Regions from separate parts of the Microbulbifer zhoushanensis genome, predicted to be linked through region 1. Evidence: predicted binding sites of a transcription regulator. Region 1 holds the regulator's gene; the other holds the start of a gene.
What was found. Region 1 encodes sigma-54, which starts transcription at its own class of promoters, with help from an activator protein. Its sites were predicted from a motif close to TGGCACANNNNTTGCNNT; they were not measured.

Region 1 (7,926 bases):
TCACTGAACCACACGGACAAAGAGGACGGAGCTGACAGTGACGGCGGCAGACTATACCATGGCCGCGGCCCAAGTTGGGGCGATGTAATGACATGAAATCAGTGACAGAGGCCTCGCTTTGGTACATGGATGGGCGCCTGATGCAACTCTTCCCGATAACAAGAGGTTAGCATGCCGCAAGTCTGGCTGGCGGTGATTGCCGTCCTCGGTGGCGCAGCCGGGCTCATCTGGAGCGCCGATCGGTTTGTCGCCGGCAGCGCAGCCCTGGCACTTCGGATGGGGCTCTCCAAGCTGGTGATCGGGCTCACCATTGTCTCACTGGGAACTTCAGCCCCGGAAATCATGGTCGCCGGCAGTGCCGCCCTCAAAGGTGCCGGCGAAATCGGCGTCGGCAATGCACTGGGCTCCAACCTGGCCAATATCGGCCTGGTGCTGGGCGCCACCGCGCTGGTCGCCCCCCTCCCCGCCCAGCCGCACCTGCTGCGCCATGAGATTCCCGCGCTACTGGCGGTCACAGGCCTCGCGGGCCTGGTCCTGGCTGATGGCTACCTGTCCCGTACAGAGGGCCTGTTCATGCTGGGCCTGATCCCGCCGCTGCTGTGGCTGACGGTGCACTTCAAGAAGCGCCACCACGGCCCGGAGGAAGAGGACCTGGACATCCAGGCCTACACCACAGCCCGCGGCTTTGCCCTGTTCACCATCGGCCTGGCAGCCCTGCTGCTCAGCTCGGAAATCCTTGTCTGGGGCGCGCGTCACCTCGCCCTGGCGGCCGGCATCAGCCCCCTCGTGATCGGTCTCACGGTGGTCGCGCTGGGCACCAGCCTGCCCGAGCTGGCCGCCTCACTGGCAAGCGTGATCAAGGGGCATTTCGACCTGGCTCTGGGTAACATCATCGGCTCCAACATCATCAACCTGCTCGCGGTCATGGCACTGCCTGGCGCCATTGCCAGCATCCAGATGGAGATTGAGGTATTCTCCCGCGATTATCTCGCCATGCTGGCGGTCACGCTGCTGCTGGTGGCAGCGGTCAGCGCCAGTCTCTGGCGCAGGCCCACACGGGCACGCCTGGGCCGCACACTGGGCATCGTGCTGCTGGCGAGCTACTGCGGCTACTATTGGCTCCTGTTCCACAACTGAAACAGGGCACCCCGGAATTCCTACAATTGATTGAGCTGTAAACAGAGATTCACAATGACCCAGGACCTGATACTGCAAGCCGGCCGTCGCACCGTGTTGATGGAAAACGAGGCCGTCGCGGCACTGGAAAACCGTATCGACGAGGGCTTCAAGCGCGCCTGTGAGCTGATCCTGCAATGCCGCGGGCGAGCCATCGTTACCGGCATGGGCAAGTCCGGCCATATCGGCAACAAGATTGCCGCCACCCTGGCCAGCACCGGCACACCCAGTTTCTTTGTGCACCCGGGCGAAGCCAGCCACGGCGACCTCGGCATGATCACCCGCGAGGACCTGGTGATCGCCATTTCCAATTCGGGCTCCTCGGCCGAGGTGCTGACCCTGCTGCCACTGCTCAAGCGACTGGGCATCCCCATGATCAGCATGACCGGCAAGGCCGACTCTCCGCTGGCCCAGGCCGCTGAAGTCAACCTGGACATCTCGGTGGAGACCGAGGCCTGCCCGCTCAACCTGGCTCCCACCTCCTCAACCACCGTCACCCTGGTGATGGGCGACGCCCTGGCCGTGGCCCTTCTGGAGGCGCGCGGCTTTACCGCCGAGGACTTCGCCTTCTCCCACCCGGGCGGCGCGCTGGGCCGGCGACTGCTGCTGAAAGTAGAAGATGTAATGCATGCCGGCGAGGAGCTGCCCCGGGTCTCGCCGGAAACCCCGCTATCCAAGGCCCTGCTGGAAATGACCAGCAAGGGCTTCGGCATGACCACGGTGGTGGATAACAAGGGCACCCTGCTGGGCGTATTTACTGATGGCGACCTGCGCCGGGTAATCGACCAGAAAGTGGAACTGGACAAGGCCACCATGGACGTGGTCATGAGCCGGCGCCCGAAAACAGTCTCCGCCGACACCCTCGCCGCCGAGGCACTGCGGATAATGGAAGATAACAAGATCACCGCGCTGGTGGTGGAAGACAGCGCCCGCCACCCCATCGGCCTGCTGCATATGCACGATATACTGCGCGCCGGCGTAATCTGATCCCACGACTGCCTGCGACTGAATGAGAGAAGGACAAGAAACTGTGAGTTCCAGCGAAAAGCAGCAAGAGAAAATCGACCGCAAACTGGCGCAGGTGCGCTGGCTGGTCCTGGACGTCGATGGCGTCCTCACCGATGGCCGCCTGTATTTCGACAACAGCGGCAATGAACTGAAAACCTTCAATACGCTGGATGGCCACGGCATCAAGATGCTGCAAAAGTCCGGCGTCCAGGTGGCGATCATTACCGGGCGTCGCAGCAGTGTGGTGGAGCGCCGGGCCCACGACCTGGGCATCCACAAACTGATCCAGGGTCGCGAAGACAAGTTTGCCGCCCTGCAGGAGCTGCTCGACGGGGACAGCTGCCGACTGGAGGACATTGCCTATGTCGGTGATGATTACCCGGACCTGCTGGTAATGACTCGCATCGGCTGCCCCATCTCGGTCCCCAATGCCGCATCACCGGTGCGTGAGCGGGCGATCTGGGTCACCAGCAGCCGCGGCGGTGAAGGCGCAGTACGCGAGGTCTGCGACCGCATTATGCATGTCCAGGGCACCTTCGCCGCCGCGTTGGCACCGTATATCGGGGAGTACTGATGCGGACCTGGCTCCCCCTGTTTGTGATCGTGGCCCTGATCAGCGTCGCCGCCTGGTTCGCCGAGAGCCCACCCCCGGAGCTGCTGGGCAAGCGCCCGACCCCGAAACAGCACAAACGCGCCCCGGACCTGGTGATCCGCGATGCACGCACACGCCACTTTAACCTGGAGGGCAACCTGGCCTATCGGGTGGACGCGGAGCGGATTACTTTCTTCCAGTATGCCCGCAGTGACCGCGCCAACCTGAAGGAGCCACGCATCCTGTTTTTCCAGGGAGACCAACCCAAGTGGCGCACGGAGTCACGGACCGGGGTGGCCTTTAACAATGGCGAACGGGTGGTCCTGCGCGGCGACGTGCATATCAATGAACTCCCGGAGCCCGGCGGCATCGTACTGGATACCGAGAAAATCACCATCAAGCCCCGCCAGGAATACGCGGAAACAGACAAACTTGTTACTATTGCCGCCGGCCCGAACCGGACGCAGGGAAAAGGCCTGCGCGCCTTCCTGAAACAAGACCGGGTAGAGATACTCTCCGAGGTGGAAAGCACCTATGAAACTCAATAACTTCCTGTGCGCCCTGGCAGCTACTACGCTACTGCTGCAGGGAATGCACGCCACAGCACTGCCGGCCGACCGCCAACAGCCGGTCAAGGTCAATGCGCAGAAACTGGAAGCCAACCGCGGCAAGAACCTGTCGGTCTACAGCGGCAACGTGGTCATCACCCAGGGCTCGCTGCAGATCCGCGCCGATCGCGTGGAAGTACACGGCAACCCGGAAGGGGAGATCCGCCGCGTCATCGCCACCGGCAATCCGGCCCACTTCCAGCAACAGATGCAACAGAGCCAGAACCTGGTCAAGGCCCGCGCGCGCCGCATCGAGTTCAAGGTCAACTCCGACGAACTGCAGCTGACTGGCAACGCCCACGTGGACCGTGACGGCAACACCCTGGCCGCAGAGCGGATCGACTATGACCTCAACAGCGAAAAAATGCAGGCCCAGGGCCAATCTGGCGACGGCCGGGTCGAGATGATCTGGAAACCGGAGCGCAAGCCCGAAGGGACAGCCCCGGCCGACAGCGCAGAAGATAACAAGGATTCGACGGAAGGCCAGTAACCCCTTCCCACCGGGGCCGCGCCTCGCAATCCCCAGATCCAGCGCGGGATGCCGCCACGGCATCTCGCGCCCAGCAGGAATTCAGTATGCCAACGCTACAGGCGTTACACCTCGCCAAACAGTACAAGAAGCGCAAAGTCGTACGGGACGTATCCGTCAGCGTATCGAGCGGCCAGGTCGTGGGCCTGCTGGGCCCCAATGGGGCCGGCAAAACCACCTGCTTCTACATGATCGCCGGCCTGGTGCGCGCGGACGCGGGCCAGGTGCTGATCGATGAAGAAGACATCACGCGGTTATCCATGCACGGCCGGGCCCGCAAGGGCATCGGCTACCTGCCGCAGGAGGCCTCGGTATTTCGCCGCCTCAGCGTCCGCGACAACATTCTCGCCATCCTCGAGACCCGCAAGGACCTTACCCGGGCGCAGCGGCAGGAGCGGGCCGATGAGCTGCTGAACGAATTCAATATCACCCACATCTCCGGCAGCCTGGGCATGTCCCTGTCCGGCGGCGAGCGACGCCGGGTGGAGATTGCGCGAGCCCTGGCCACCGATCCGGCATTCGTCCTGCTCGACGAACCCTTTGCCGGCGTCGATCCCATTTCGGTCAACGATATCAAGCAGATCATCCAGCACCTGCGCCAGCGTGGCATTGGCGTCCTGATCACTGACCACAACGTGCGCGAGACCCTGTCCATTTGTGAGACCGCCTATATCGTCAGCGAAGGCCACATCATCGCCGCCGGCGCACCGGATGAGGTGCTCTCCAACCAGCAGGTACGCGAGGTTTACCTGGGCCACGAATTCACCATCTGATGCGGACCGGGCGCCGAAAACCGTCCTAGGCAGAGGGGGCAATCTGCATATCTGTCACCTCCATCGCCGGCGGAGGCAATACGGTCATCATTTTCGGCACACTTATTGCTTGTAATCGCGCCCACAGCAGGTTAGTCTGCCGCCTTATCGAAATTCGGAAGAATATTTCGTTCTAGCGGTTCTCTACCCTGTATGAAGCAATCCCTCCAGCTCAAGCTCGGCACCCAGCTGACGATGACCCCGCAGCTGCAGCAGGCGATTCGCCTCCTGCAACTGTCGACGCTCGACCTGCAACAGGAGGTCCAGTCGGCCCTGGACAGCAACCCGCTGCTGGAGACCGATACCGGGGAGCATGGCGAACATGAAGCCTCCGCGGATGAGGCCAAGGGCGAGGATCACCCGACCCCCGGGCCCGATGACCGCACGGCCAGCGCCAGCGAATCCGGTACAGATGCCGCGAGCGAGAGCGAATGGAACAACGACATTCCCGACGACCTGCCGGTCGATACCCACTGGGATGACATCTACAGCGGTGGCAGCTACAGCGGCCCGACCGGCGAGGACAACCTGCTGGAGCAGCGCAATGCCACCTCCGAAAGCCTCCACGACCACCTGCTGTGGCAGCTGAACCTCACCCCACTCTCCCGGCACGACAAACTGATTGCTGAAACCCTGATCGACGCGATCGATACCCGGGGCTTCCTGCAGTCGCCACTGGCGGAGCTGGCCGAGGCGCTGGAGGTCGGTGAGGATGAAATCCTGGCGGTCCTGAAAACCATCCAGCAGTTTGAGCCCGCCGGATGTGCGGCGCGCGACCTGCGCGAGTCCCTGCTGCTGCAGCTGCTGCAGATGCCCGCCGAGACCCCCTGGCTCGCCGAGGCCCAGGCCATCGTCGACTTGCACCTGGACCTGCTGGGTAAACGCGACTTTCGCCAGCTGGGGCGCCGCACCCGGCTGAATGAGGCCCAACTGGGTGAAGTGATGCGGCTGATCCAGTCGCTCAACCCGCACCCGGGCGAGGCCTTTGGCGGCGATGAGCCGCAATATGTCGTACCGGATGTGATCGTAACCCGGCGCCAGCAACGCTGGCAGGTGGAGCTGAACCCGGAAACCACCCCGCGCCTGCGCATCCATGCCGGTTATGCCTCCATGATCAAACGCGCGGACAACTCCGCCGATAACAACTTCCTGCGCGATCACCTGCAGGAGGCACGCTGGTTCCTCAAGAGCCTGCAGAGCCGCAATGAGACCCTGCTCAAGGTGGCCTCGAGCATCGTCGAGAAACAGCAGGGCTTTTTCGAGCAGGGCCCCGAGGGAATGAAACCCATGGTGCTGGCGGATATTGCTGAAACCGTGGGCATGCACGAGTCCACTATTTCACGGGTCACCACGCAAAAGTATATGTTCACACCCCGCGGGGTCTTTGAGCTCAAATACTTCTTTTCCAGCCACGTCAGCACCAATTCCGGTGAGGATGCCTCGTCTACCGCGATCCGCGCACTGATCCGCAAGCTGGTCGACGCCGAGCAGCCACGCAAGCCCCTGTCCGATAACAAGATCACCCAGGAGCTGGCCAACCAGGGAATCAAGGTTGCCCGCCGCACGGTCGCCAAATATCGCGAATCCATGGGCATACCCTCTTCCAGTGAGCGCAAGCGCCTGATCTGAGACCACTGCAGGCCCCGCCAACCGGGCCCTAGCGGCGCAACCTGACCCCATCGAAAAATACGGTCACCACCACTTGCCGGGCATGCAATCCCACGCGGCCCGCAACCAATACCTCAAGTTTGAGTGTATCCTTCCAATCTGGCGTACTTCCTAGTAGGGTTGCCGCCCTGACAGGGGGTGCTGCCGGTTCAAACCGCGCTTTCGATGCACTCGAACAGGAGAATTCCATGCAAGTCAACATCAGTGGCCGCCACCTGGAAGTGACTTCAGCCCTTCGCGATTATTGTCTCGAAAAACTGGATAAACTCTCCCACCACAATGACCTGATCACGACGGGACAGGTAACCCTGTCAATGGAAAAGAAAGAAATACAGCGCGCCGAGGCACTGTTTCACGTCAATGGGCGGGAGATCTTTGCGGATTCGGAAGCGGATGATATGTACGCGGCAATTGACGCCCTCACGGACAAGCTCGATCGCCAGCTGATAAAACACAAAGAGAAGTTGCGAGCCCATCGTTAAGCTATGACATTGGAAGCATTACTCTCGCCCAGCCTCAGCCTTTGCCGGGTGGCGGGCAGCAGCAAAAAGAAGCTCTTGCTGAATATTGCCCAGGCGATAGCCGAGCAGTATCCACACCTGGACGCAGACACGATTTTCAACCAGATGATCGCGCGCGAGCGGCTGGGCTCCACCGGCATCGGGGATGGTGTCGCCATCCCCCACTGCCGCCTGCCGGGCTGCCAGGAGGCCATTGGTGTACTGTGCACCACTGAGCCGGCGATCGATTTCGATGCTGCCGACCGCCAGCCGGTCGACCTGCTATTCGCCCTGCTGGTGCCGGAAAACGCGGAGCAGGAACACCTGGACACCCTGGCGGAAATCGCCGCCCTGTTTAACGACAGCAGGGTCAGGGAGAAGCTCCGCCAGGCGGACTCCAGCGACGAGCTCTACGCCCTGGCCATCGACAGCGCTGCCGCAGCCTGAAGCACACCAGCGCCGTCCCACTGCGATCCTTCACAAACATCCGTTATCGTTGTGCCGGACGCCGCAATGGCGGATCATTGGCCAATGCGACCGGAAGCCCGCCGGTCGCTCTTGCCCGGGCAGGTAGCAAACGGCCGGCAGTCGATCAAACATTACGAAACGGACCTCGAAACTTATGCGCCTGGTGATCATCAGCGGCCGCTCCGGCTCCGGCAAGAGTTCAGCCCTGCAACTGCTGGAAGACGTCGGCTTCAACTGTATCGACAACCTGCCCGCCAGCCTGCTGCCGGAGCTCGTGCGCAGGGTCCAGGAGCAGCCGCGTGTGGAGAGCGCCCGGCTGGCCCTGGGGATCGATGCCCGCAACCTCTGGCAGGACGTGCAACAGGCACCCCGGGTTATCGATGAATTACGCGAAAGCGGCATCCAGTGCGACGTCATATACCTGGACGCGCGCTCTCCCGTGCTGGTCCAGCGTTTCAGTGAAACCCGGCGCAAGCACCCGCTCAGCGACAACCGCACCCACCTGCTGGAAGCCCTGAACCGGGAAAAGGAATTACTGGCCCCGCTGGCCGGCATGGCCGACCTG
Region 2 (7,926 bases), on a different contig from region 1:
CCCGATCCAGTAAATACCTACCCGGAGAATTCGATGAGACATGCACTGACCCTGCTGCTGGCCACGCTGGTAAGCCTGCCGGCGCTTGCCCTGGAAGTGGGCCAGCCGGCCCCGGACTTCACCCTGGAGGCTTCCGACGGCAAGACCTACTCCCTGGACGACTTTCGCGGTAAGCGGGCGGTGGTCATCGCCTGGTATCCAAAGGCGTTCACCAGGGGCTGCACCATCGAGTGCAAGTCACTGGCGGAAAACGGCCACCTGATCCGTGAGTACGACGTGGCCTACTTTATGGCGAGCACTGACGAGGTGGAAACCAACAAGAAGTTCGCCGCCGCAGAGAAAGCGGACTTCCCGCTGCTCAGCGATCCCGAGGGGGAAGTGGCAAAAGCCTATGACGTGCTGGTGCCGGCGCTGAACATCGCCAAACGGGTGACTGTCTACATCGGCAAGGACGGCAAGGTCCTCAAGATCGATCGGGATATCAAGCCCGCCACCAGCGCCGAGGACATGGCGCAGACCCTGGGGGAGCTGGGTGTGGCCCGTAACGGCTGAGCCTGTCCGTGGCAGGAATCCCGGAATTCCTGCCACGGTATCCTGGCACCACCAGCGCGACAGGAGCTGGCTTACCGGCGGCGGAATGGCCGCGGTCGCACCCAGAACCAGCTGAGCACCACCAGCAGCCCAAACACCGTGTAACAGAGCGCAAAGACCCAGGCCGGGGCACGGTAGTAGAGGATGCTTTCCAGCCAGTGGGCGATAAAGGAGCCGGTATAGGTCACTTCCCCGGCCCGCGCCCGCAATGCCATTTCCCAGGTGGTGAGCGGGCAGATCACCCCCAGCCACGCCTGTAAAACCACGACCCCGATTGCCATCAGGTGCGCCAGGCGGAACCAGGGATTGTGCACCCAGGCCCAGCCTCGCAGCCTCCCGACCAGGATCAACAGCAGGCCGCTGACCACAAAGGCAACGAAGAGCACGTGCAGGAACAGCACGAGATCTGCGGCGAATCGATAGAGGAGTTGTGGTTCCATTGGCTTCCAGGCAGTTTCCCGGGCGGTCACACCATCCCGGTTTTCTCCCGGATGGCTCTGGTCAGGAACCTACTGTAGGGATCAGGCGCATAGTCGGCAAATGGTCCGCATTCGATAAAACCATATTTTCTATACAGTGCAACCGCCGGCTCAAACGCGTTATGCGTGCCGGTCTCCAGGCTGATCCGGGTATAACCACGCCGCCGCGCCTCGCGCATGATTGCCTCAAGCACCCGGGCGGCTATCCCCATTCTCAGGAAAGCTGACCCGGTTTTCATTGACTTGATCTCGCCCAGCCGCGGCGAGATTTCCCGAAGGGCCCCGCAGCCGGCCAGCTGGCCATCGACACGGGCGGCCCAGAAAGTCATACGCGGATCTTTCAGCTTGCCTGTATCGAGGGCATGAATGCTAGCCTCCGGAGAGTATTTGCGCATATCTTCCAGGTGCGCACGCAGTAATTCGATAACCGCGCCATCCGATAAATCATCCGTTTGCAGGTCGACATACATTCAAAAGATTTCTCTCGTTTTCAATTCAGTCTTTGCCACTGCAATTCGGCCATAGCCTGAAAGTAAAGAGGCCGCTCCGGAAAGCGGCCTCTCAGGGTTAATGACTGACGCCATCCACTGGCACGGCTCTACTCGGAGTCGCCGTTCATGCCCAGCTCTTTCAGCTTGCGGGTCAGCGTGTTGCGGCCCCAGCCCAGCAGTTCGGCGGCATCGCGCTTGCGCCCTGCGGTGTGCTTGAGTGCGATCTCGATCAGCGCGCGCTCGAACTGGGGCACCGCCTCACTGAGGATCTCGCGGCGGCCATTGGCCAGGGCCTGGTCGGCCCACAGGCGCAGTGCCTTCTGCCAGTCCTGCGGGGCCTGGGTGCCGGCGGTCTGCTGGTGCAGCTCCTGCGGCAGGTCCTCAATATGCACCTCGCGGCCGGAGGCCATTACGGTAATCCAGCGACAGGTATTCTCCAGCTGGCGCACGTTGCCGGGCCAGTCGAGGCCGGTGAGGTATTCCTCGGTCTCCTTCAGCAGGATCTTCGGCTCCACCCCCAGGTCCTTGGCGGCGCTGGTAAAGAAATGCTGCACCAGCCGCGGGATATCCTCGCGACGGTCAGACAGGCGCGGAATATGGATGCGGATTACATTGAGGCGGTGGAAAAGGTCCTCACGGAATTTATGCTCCTCCACCAGTCGCTCCAGGTCCTGGTGGGTGGCAGCAATGATGCGCACATCCACCTTGACCGGGGTGTGGCCACCCACGCGGTAGAACTCACCATCGGCCAGCACCCGCAGCAGGCGGGTCTGGGTTTCCGGCGGCATATCGCCGATTTCATCAAGGAACAATGTGCCGCCATTGGCCTGCTCGAAGCGGCCGGTACGTTGCGCGGCGGCACCGGTGAAGGCACCCTTTTCATGGCCAAACAGTTCGGATTCCATCAGGTCCTTCGGAATCGCGGCCATGTTCAACGCGATAAAGGGCTGGCTGCGGCGGGGGCTGTGGTTATGCAGCGCCTGGGCCACCAGTTCCTTACCGGTACCGGACTCGCCATTGATCAATACGGTGATATTGGAATGGGACAGGCGACCGATAGCGCGGAACACCTCCTGCATCGCCGGCGCCTCGCCGATAATCTCCTTGCTGGCCTGGCTGTTTTCCAGGCTGACCTGCTCACCGCCCTGCTGCTCGCTGGCATGGGCCAGGGCACGGCGGGTCACAGCCACCGCCTCGTCGACGTCGAACGGCTTGGGCAGGTATTCGAAGGCACCGCCCTGGTAGGCGGCCACGGCGCTGTCCAGGTCGGAGTGTGCCGTCATGATGATGATTGGCAGGGCCGGGCGTTCGCTCTGGAAGCGTTGCAACAACTTGAAGCCATCGGCACCGGGCATGCGAATATCGCTGATTACCACATCGGGGGAGTCGCTGTAGAAATCGTCCAGTGCCCGGTCACCACTCTCGTAGCACTTGGTCTCGATACCGGCCCGGGTCAGGGCCCGCTCCAGTACCCAGCGTATCGATCGGTCGTCGTCAATGATCCAAACGCGGTTGCTCATGGTCTTTCCCAGTGTCTAATCGTTTATTCGGTTTCCAGCGGCAGGTAAATCTGGAACACACTCTGTCCCGCCTGGCTGTCGCACTTAATCAGTCCGCGATGCTGGTTGATGATGTTTTGCGAAATAGAGAGCCCCAGCCCGGAGCCCTCCGCGCGCCCGGAAATCATCGGGAAGAAAATCCGCTCGCGGATGTCTTCCGGGATACCCGGGCCGTTGTCCTCAATTTCGATCCTGCACACCAGCGGGCAGTGGTGCTTGCCGATGGTGAACTGGCGCTGGATGCGCGTGCGCAGCACGATCTGTCCCGCCGGCAAACCGATGCTCTCGTCGACAGCCTGCATGGCGTTGCGGGCAATATTGAGCAATGCCTGGATCAGCTGTTCCCTGTCGCCCGGCAGGTCGGGGATCGACGGGTCGTAGTCACGGCGTATGCTCAGCTCCCCATCGCACTCGGCGTCGATCAGCTGCGCCACCCGCTCGAGCACCTCATGCACATTGGTGGGCTGCATATTGGCGGGCTGGCGTGGCCCCAGCAGGCGATCCACCAGGTTCCGCAGGCGGTCGGCCTCGTCGATGATGATCTGCGTATATTCCGCCAGCTCCGGGTCCGGCAGCTCCCGCTGCAACAGCTGTGCCGCGCCGCGGATTCCGCCCAGGGGGTTCTTCACCTCGTGGGCCATGCCGCGGACCAGGTTGCGGGTGGTTTCCTGGGCATCGATCAGGGCGTCTTCCCGCGCAATCCGCAGCAGCCGGTCCATGGTCTGCACTTCCACCAGCAACAGGCCCAGCTCCGCCACCGGGCTCACCGAGTAATCGACGGTACAGGTTTCCAGGTTGTGCAGGTGCCAGGTGGCACGTCGCACGGTGTACTTCTGCCCGCTCACCAGCGCCCCGCGCATGGCGCGCTGCGCGGCGTCAGATTCCCGCACGACCTCTTCCAGCGGCTGCCCGCTGACCCTGGCACTGGATGCGGCCAGCAGGTCCTCGGCAGCGGAGTTCAGGTAGCAGAGCGCCAGGCGCTCATCCAGCACCAGTACTGCGGCGGAAAGGTTGTCCAACAGTTGACGCAACTGGCGGTCATTCAACATGCAAAAGTCCCGGGGTCATTCAGCGGGCGGTTCTGGGGCACGGCGTACCCTGAGGTCGCGGTGCCCGCCAGCACTGTTTAAGACAGTGCAAGAAGCAAACCAAAATGGCGCACGATAGTGAGTGCGGTGAGTTCCGGGGGCAGGCAGGCAATAGCCAGCCCTCGAGCGCACCATTGTGGTGCATAGATCAAAAAAACGCCAGTGCAGGCGCATCATTTTGGTGTGGAAGTGCGCCCGCCCGGTCAGCCGGGCGGGAGAAAGCGGGCCGCCTTCAGTTGCGAGAGCGCCGGGACTGGCTGGTTGACTGGGGCACGCCCGGCGCCGTGGGTGCCTGGGGCGCGGGCACCGCCTGCGGGGAGGGGTTGTCCGGCAGGGTGCCGCCCGGGCGCTTGACGAAGATGGTGATGGGCTGGGAGCGCGCCAGCACCTGGCCGTCGGGATCGGTAAGCACGGCCTGGATATCGTGAGTGCCCCGCTCCAGTGCGGAGATATCCAGGCTGTTGCCACTGGAACTGCCCTGCCACGGCCGGCCGTCGACTACGGCGAAAAAGCGGTAACCGCCGGGAGGCGCCGGGTCGATGGCCACCCGCAAGACGATCAAGCGCTGTCCCGGGGGAATGGTGGCGCCACTCTGGGGACTGACGATGGCGAAGTTGATAGGGCCCAGGGGCCTGTCGCGTTCGCGCCGGTCATTGGGTGACAGCTTGCGCGTGGGCATGGGGCGCGGCCGCACGATCGGCTGCACGTTGGTGGGAGCCAGCCTGATACGTTCCGCCTTGCCGTCTTCCGGCGGTACATCGGTGAAGGTCACCTTGCCATCCGGGCCCACGGTCTTGTAGATCGCCTTGCCGCCGCTGGCGTCATCTTCCCCCGAACCGCCCGCCAGCGCCCCGGCAGTGGCGAACATGAGGGCCGCTGCGGCAAAGGTTGCGACGACAGCGCCGGTGATGGTGTGGTATCTGCGCATTGGCACTCCTGCCTCCGGCATGCCCGCAAAATGGCGGGGCTTCATTAGGTGAAGGCTAGTTTACCCCCAATAAAAAAGCCCGTACCAGACGGTACGGGCTTTCTTGACACGCGGATTGCGTGAGGGCGCTTATACGGAGTAGTACATGTCGAACTCGACCGGGTGAGTGGTCATGTTCAGGCGCTCCACTTCCTCACGCTTCAGCTCGATGTAGGCATCGATGGCGTCGTCGGAGAATACGCCGCCCTCGGTCAGGAAGGCGCGGTCCGCGTCCAGGGCATCCAGGGCCATTTCCAGGCTGGAGGCAACGGTCGGGTACTCGGCCACTTCTTCCGCCGGCAGGTCGTACAGGTCCTTGTCGGCCGGGTCGCCGGGGTGGATCTTGTTCTTGATGCCGTCCAGGCCGGCCATCAGCATGGCGGCGAACACCAGGTACGGGTTGGCGGTCGGGTCCGGGAAGCGGGCCTCGATGCGCTTGCCTTTCGGGGAGGCAACGTACGGAATGCGGATGGACGCAGAGCGGTTGCGCGCGGAGTAAGCCAGGATCACCGGCGCCTCGAAGCCCGGCACCAGGCGCTTGTAGGAGTTGGTCGAGGCGTTGGCGAACGCGTTGATGGCGCGCGCATGCTTGATGACACCACCGATGTAGTACAGGGCGGTCTCGGACAGGCCGGAATAGCCGTCACCGGCAAACTGGTTCACGCCGTCCTTGCTGAAGGACATGTGGATGTGCATGCCGGAACCGTTGTCGCCTACCAGCGGCTTGGGCATGAAGGTGGCAGTCTTGCCGTAGGCGTGCGCAACATTGTGCACCGCGTACTTGAGGATCTGCACCTCGTCCGCCTTCTTGGTCAGGGTGTTGGCGCCAACGCCGATTTCACACTGGCCAGCGGTACCCACTTCGTGGTGGTGCACTTCAACGTGCAGGCCCATCTGCTCCATGGCGGAACACATGGCGGCACGCACGTCGTGTAGTGAGTCGACCGGCGGTACCGGGAAGTAACCGCCCTTGACGCCCGGGCGGTGGCCGATATTGCCTTCCGGGTGCGGCATGCTGGAGGACCAGGCCGCTTCCTCGGAGTTGATCTTGTAGAAGGCACCGCCCATCTCGGCACCCCAGGTGATGTCGTCGAATACGAAGAACTCGGGCTCCGGGCCGAACAGCGCGGTGTCGCCCAGGCCAGTGGACTTCAGGTATTCCTCGGCGCGCAGGGCGATGGAACGCGGGTCGCGCTCGTAGCCCTGGCCGGTGGACGGCTCGACGATGTTGCAGCGCACGATCACAGTGGGCTCATCGGTGAACGGGTCCAGGAAAGAGGCCTCGTCATCCGGCATCAGGATCATGTCGGACTCGTTGATGCCTTTCCAGCCGGCGATGGAGGAGCCGTCGAACATCTTGCCCTCTTCGAAGAACTCGCCGTCGACTTCGGAAGTCGGCAGGGAGACGTGCTGCTCCTTACCCTTGGAATCGGTAAAGCGCAGGTCTACCCATTTGGCTTCACTCTCTTTAATCAAACCGAGCGTATTCGCTGACATTGCTGTCCTCCAGGTCTTGAAAGTTTGTAGGTCGCTGAACGTTAACCCTTGGTGAGGCTCGACTCTTTAGCGACGGCGTACTGTTCGTGGTCAGTACTGAAGCAAGGAGTGTGCCAAATTGGGGCAATTGGGCCGGAGCCACGGGCACCGGGGTCCAGGGCACGGATTGGGCGCCGCCCTGAGCAAAATAGACGCAAACTGGCGCGCCGGCCACCAATCTGCGCACCAAAATGGCACGAATTGGGACCCTGGCGCACAAATTCAGTGCAGCACAATATTCAACATTGCGCCAGTCACCCCCAACTGCTCCCCGGCCCGGTGAATTTACAGCCAGACTGTTTATAATTCCGTGCTCATCATCAACCTGCGGTACCCGGTCAACAACTCATCATGCACTTTGTCGTCAAGTTCTTCCCCGAGATCACCATCAAGAGCAACCCGGTGCGCAAGCGCATGTCGCGGCAGCTCAAGGACAACCTGCGCATCATGCTGCATCGGCTCGATGACCGCATCAAGGTGCTGAAGGACTGGGAAAAGATAGAGGTGATTGCACCGGATGCCGTCTCGCACCTGGCGGACCGCATCGAGGAGGTACTGGCACACACCCCCGGTATCGCCAACTTCGCCCGGGTGCGCCAGTACCCCCTGGGTGATTTCCACGACATCTATGAGAAGACCCTGTCCGTGTGGGGCGACAAGCTGGACGGCAAGACTTTCTGTGTGCGGGTCAAGCGCAGCGGCAAGCACGACTTCCAGTCCCTGGATGTAGAGCAGTACGTGGGTGGCGGCCTGAACAAGAACACCGGGGCCGCCGGGGTCAAGCTGAAGGATCCGGATATCACCGTGCGCCTGGAGATCCGCCACGATAAGCTCAACGTGGTGGAACAACAGCACGCCGGCCTGGGCGGCTTCCCCATGGGTACCCAGGACCCGGTCCTGTCGCTGGTTTCCGGTGGCTTCGACTCCACCGTGTCCAGCTACCTGACCATGAAACGCGGCATCCGCACCCACTTCCTGTTCTTCAACCTTGGGGGGCGCGACCACGAACTGGGCGTCAAGGAAGTGGCCTACTACCTGTGGAACCGCTACAGCTCATCGCACCGGGTAAAGTTCATCACCGTGCCCTTCGACGAGGTGGTAGCCGAGATACTGCAGAATGTGGACGACTCCCATATGGGCGTGATCCTCAAGCGCATGATGCTGCGCGCCGCCACGGCCATCGCCAACGAGCTGAAGGTAGACGCGGTGGTGACC

Region 2: the regulator sigma-54 is predicted to act here: its motif matches at 4,254-4,271, upstream of glnL (nitrogen regulation protein NR(II)).

The regions. Positions count from the first base shown of each region.
Region 1 is NZ_JAJSAO010000004.1:204,546-212,471, forward strand. It holds gene LVD10_RS09575 (calcium/sodium antiporter) at 172-1,137, shown strand; gene LVD10_RS09580 (KpsF/GutQ family sugar-phosphate isomerase) at 1,192-2,163, shown strand; gene LVD10_RS09585 (KdsC family phosphatase) at 2,207-2,758, shown strand; gene lptC (LPS export ABC transporter periplasmic protein LptC) at 2,758-3,324, shown strand; gene lptA (lipopolysaccharide transport periplasmic protein LptA) at 3,311-3,874, shown strand; gene lptB (LPS export ABC transporter ATP-binding protein) at 3,961-4,686, shown strand; gene LVD10_RS09605 (RNA polymerase factor sigma-54) at 4,879-6,354, shown strand; gene hpf (ribosome hibernation-promoting factor, HPF/YfiA family) at 6,582-6,875, shown strand; gene ptsN (PTS IIA-like nitrogen regulatory protein PtsN) at 6,879-7,340, shown strand; gene rapZ (RNase adapter RapZ) at 7,516-7,926, shown strand, end outside.
Region 2 is NZ_JAJSAO010000002.1:242,010-249,935, forward strand. It holds gene LVD10_RS04590 (peroxiredoxin) at 34-552, shown strand; gene LVD10_RS04595 (DUF2784 domain-containing protein) at 624-1,031, opposite strand; gene LVD10_RS04600 (GNAT family N-acetyltransferase) at 1,058-1,540, opposite strand; gene glnG (nitrogen regulation protein NR(I)) at 1,669-3,081, opposite strand; gene glnL (nitrogen regulation protein NR(II)) at 3,105-4,169, opposite strand; gene LVD10_RS04615 (DUF4124 domain-containing protein) at 4,441-5,136, opposite strand; gene glnA (glutamate--ammonia ligase) at 5,266-6,672, opposite strand; gene thiI (tRNA uracil 4-sulfurtransferase ThiI) at 7,063-7,926, shown strand, end outside.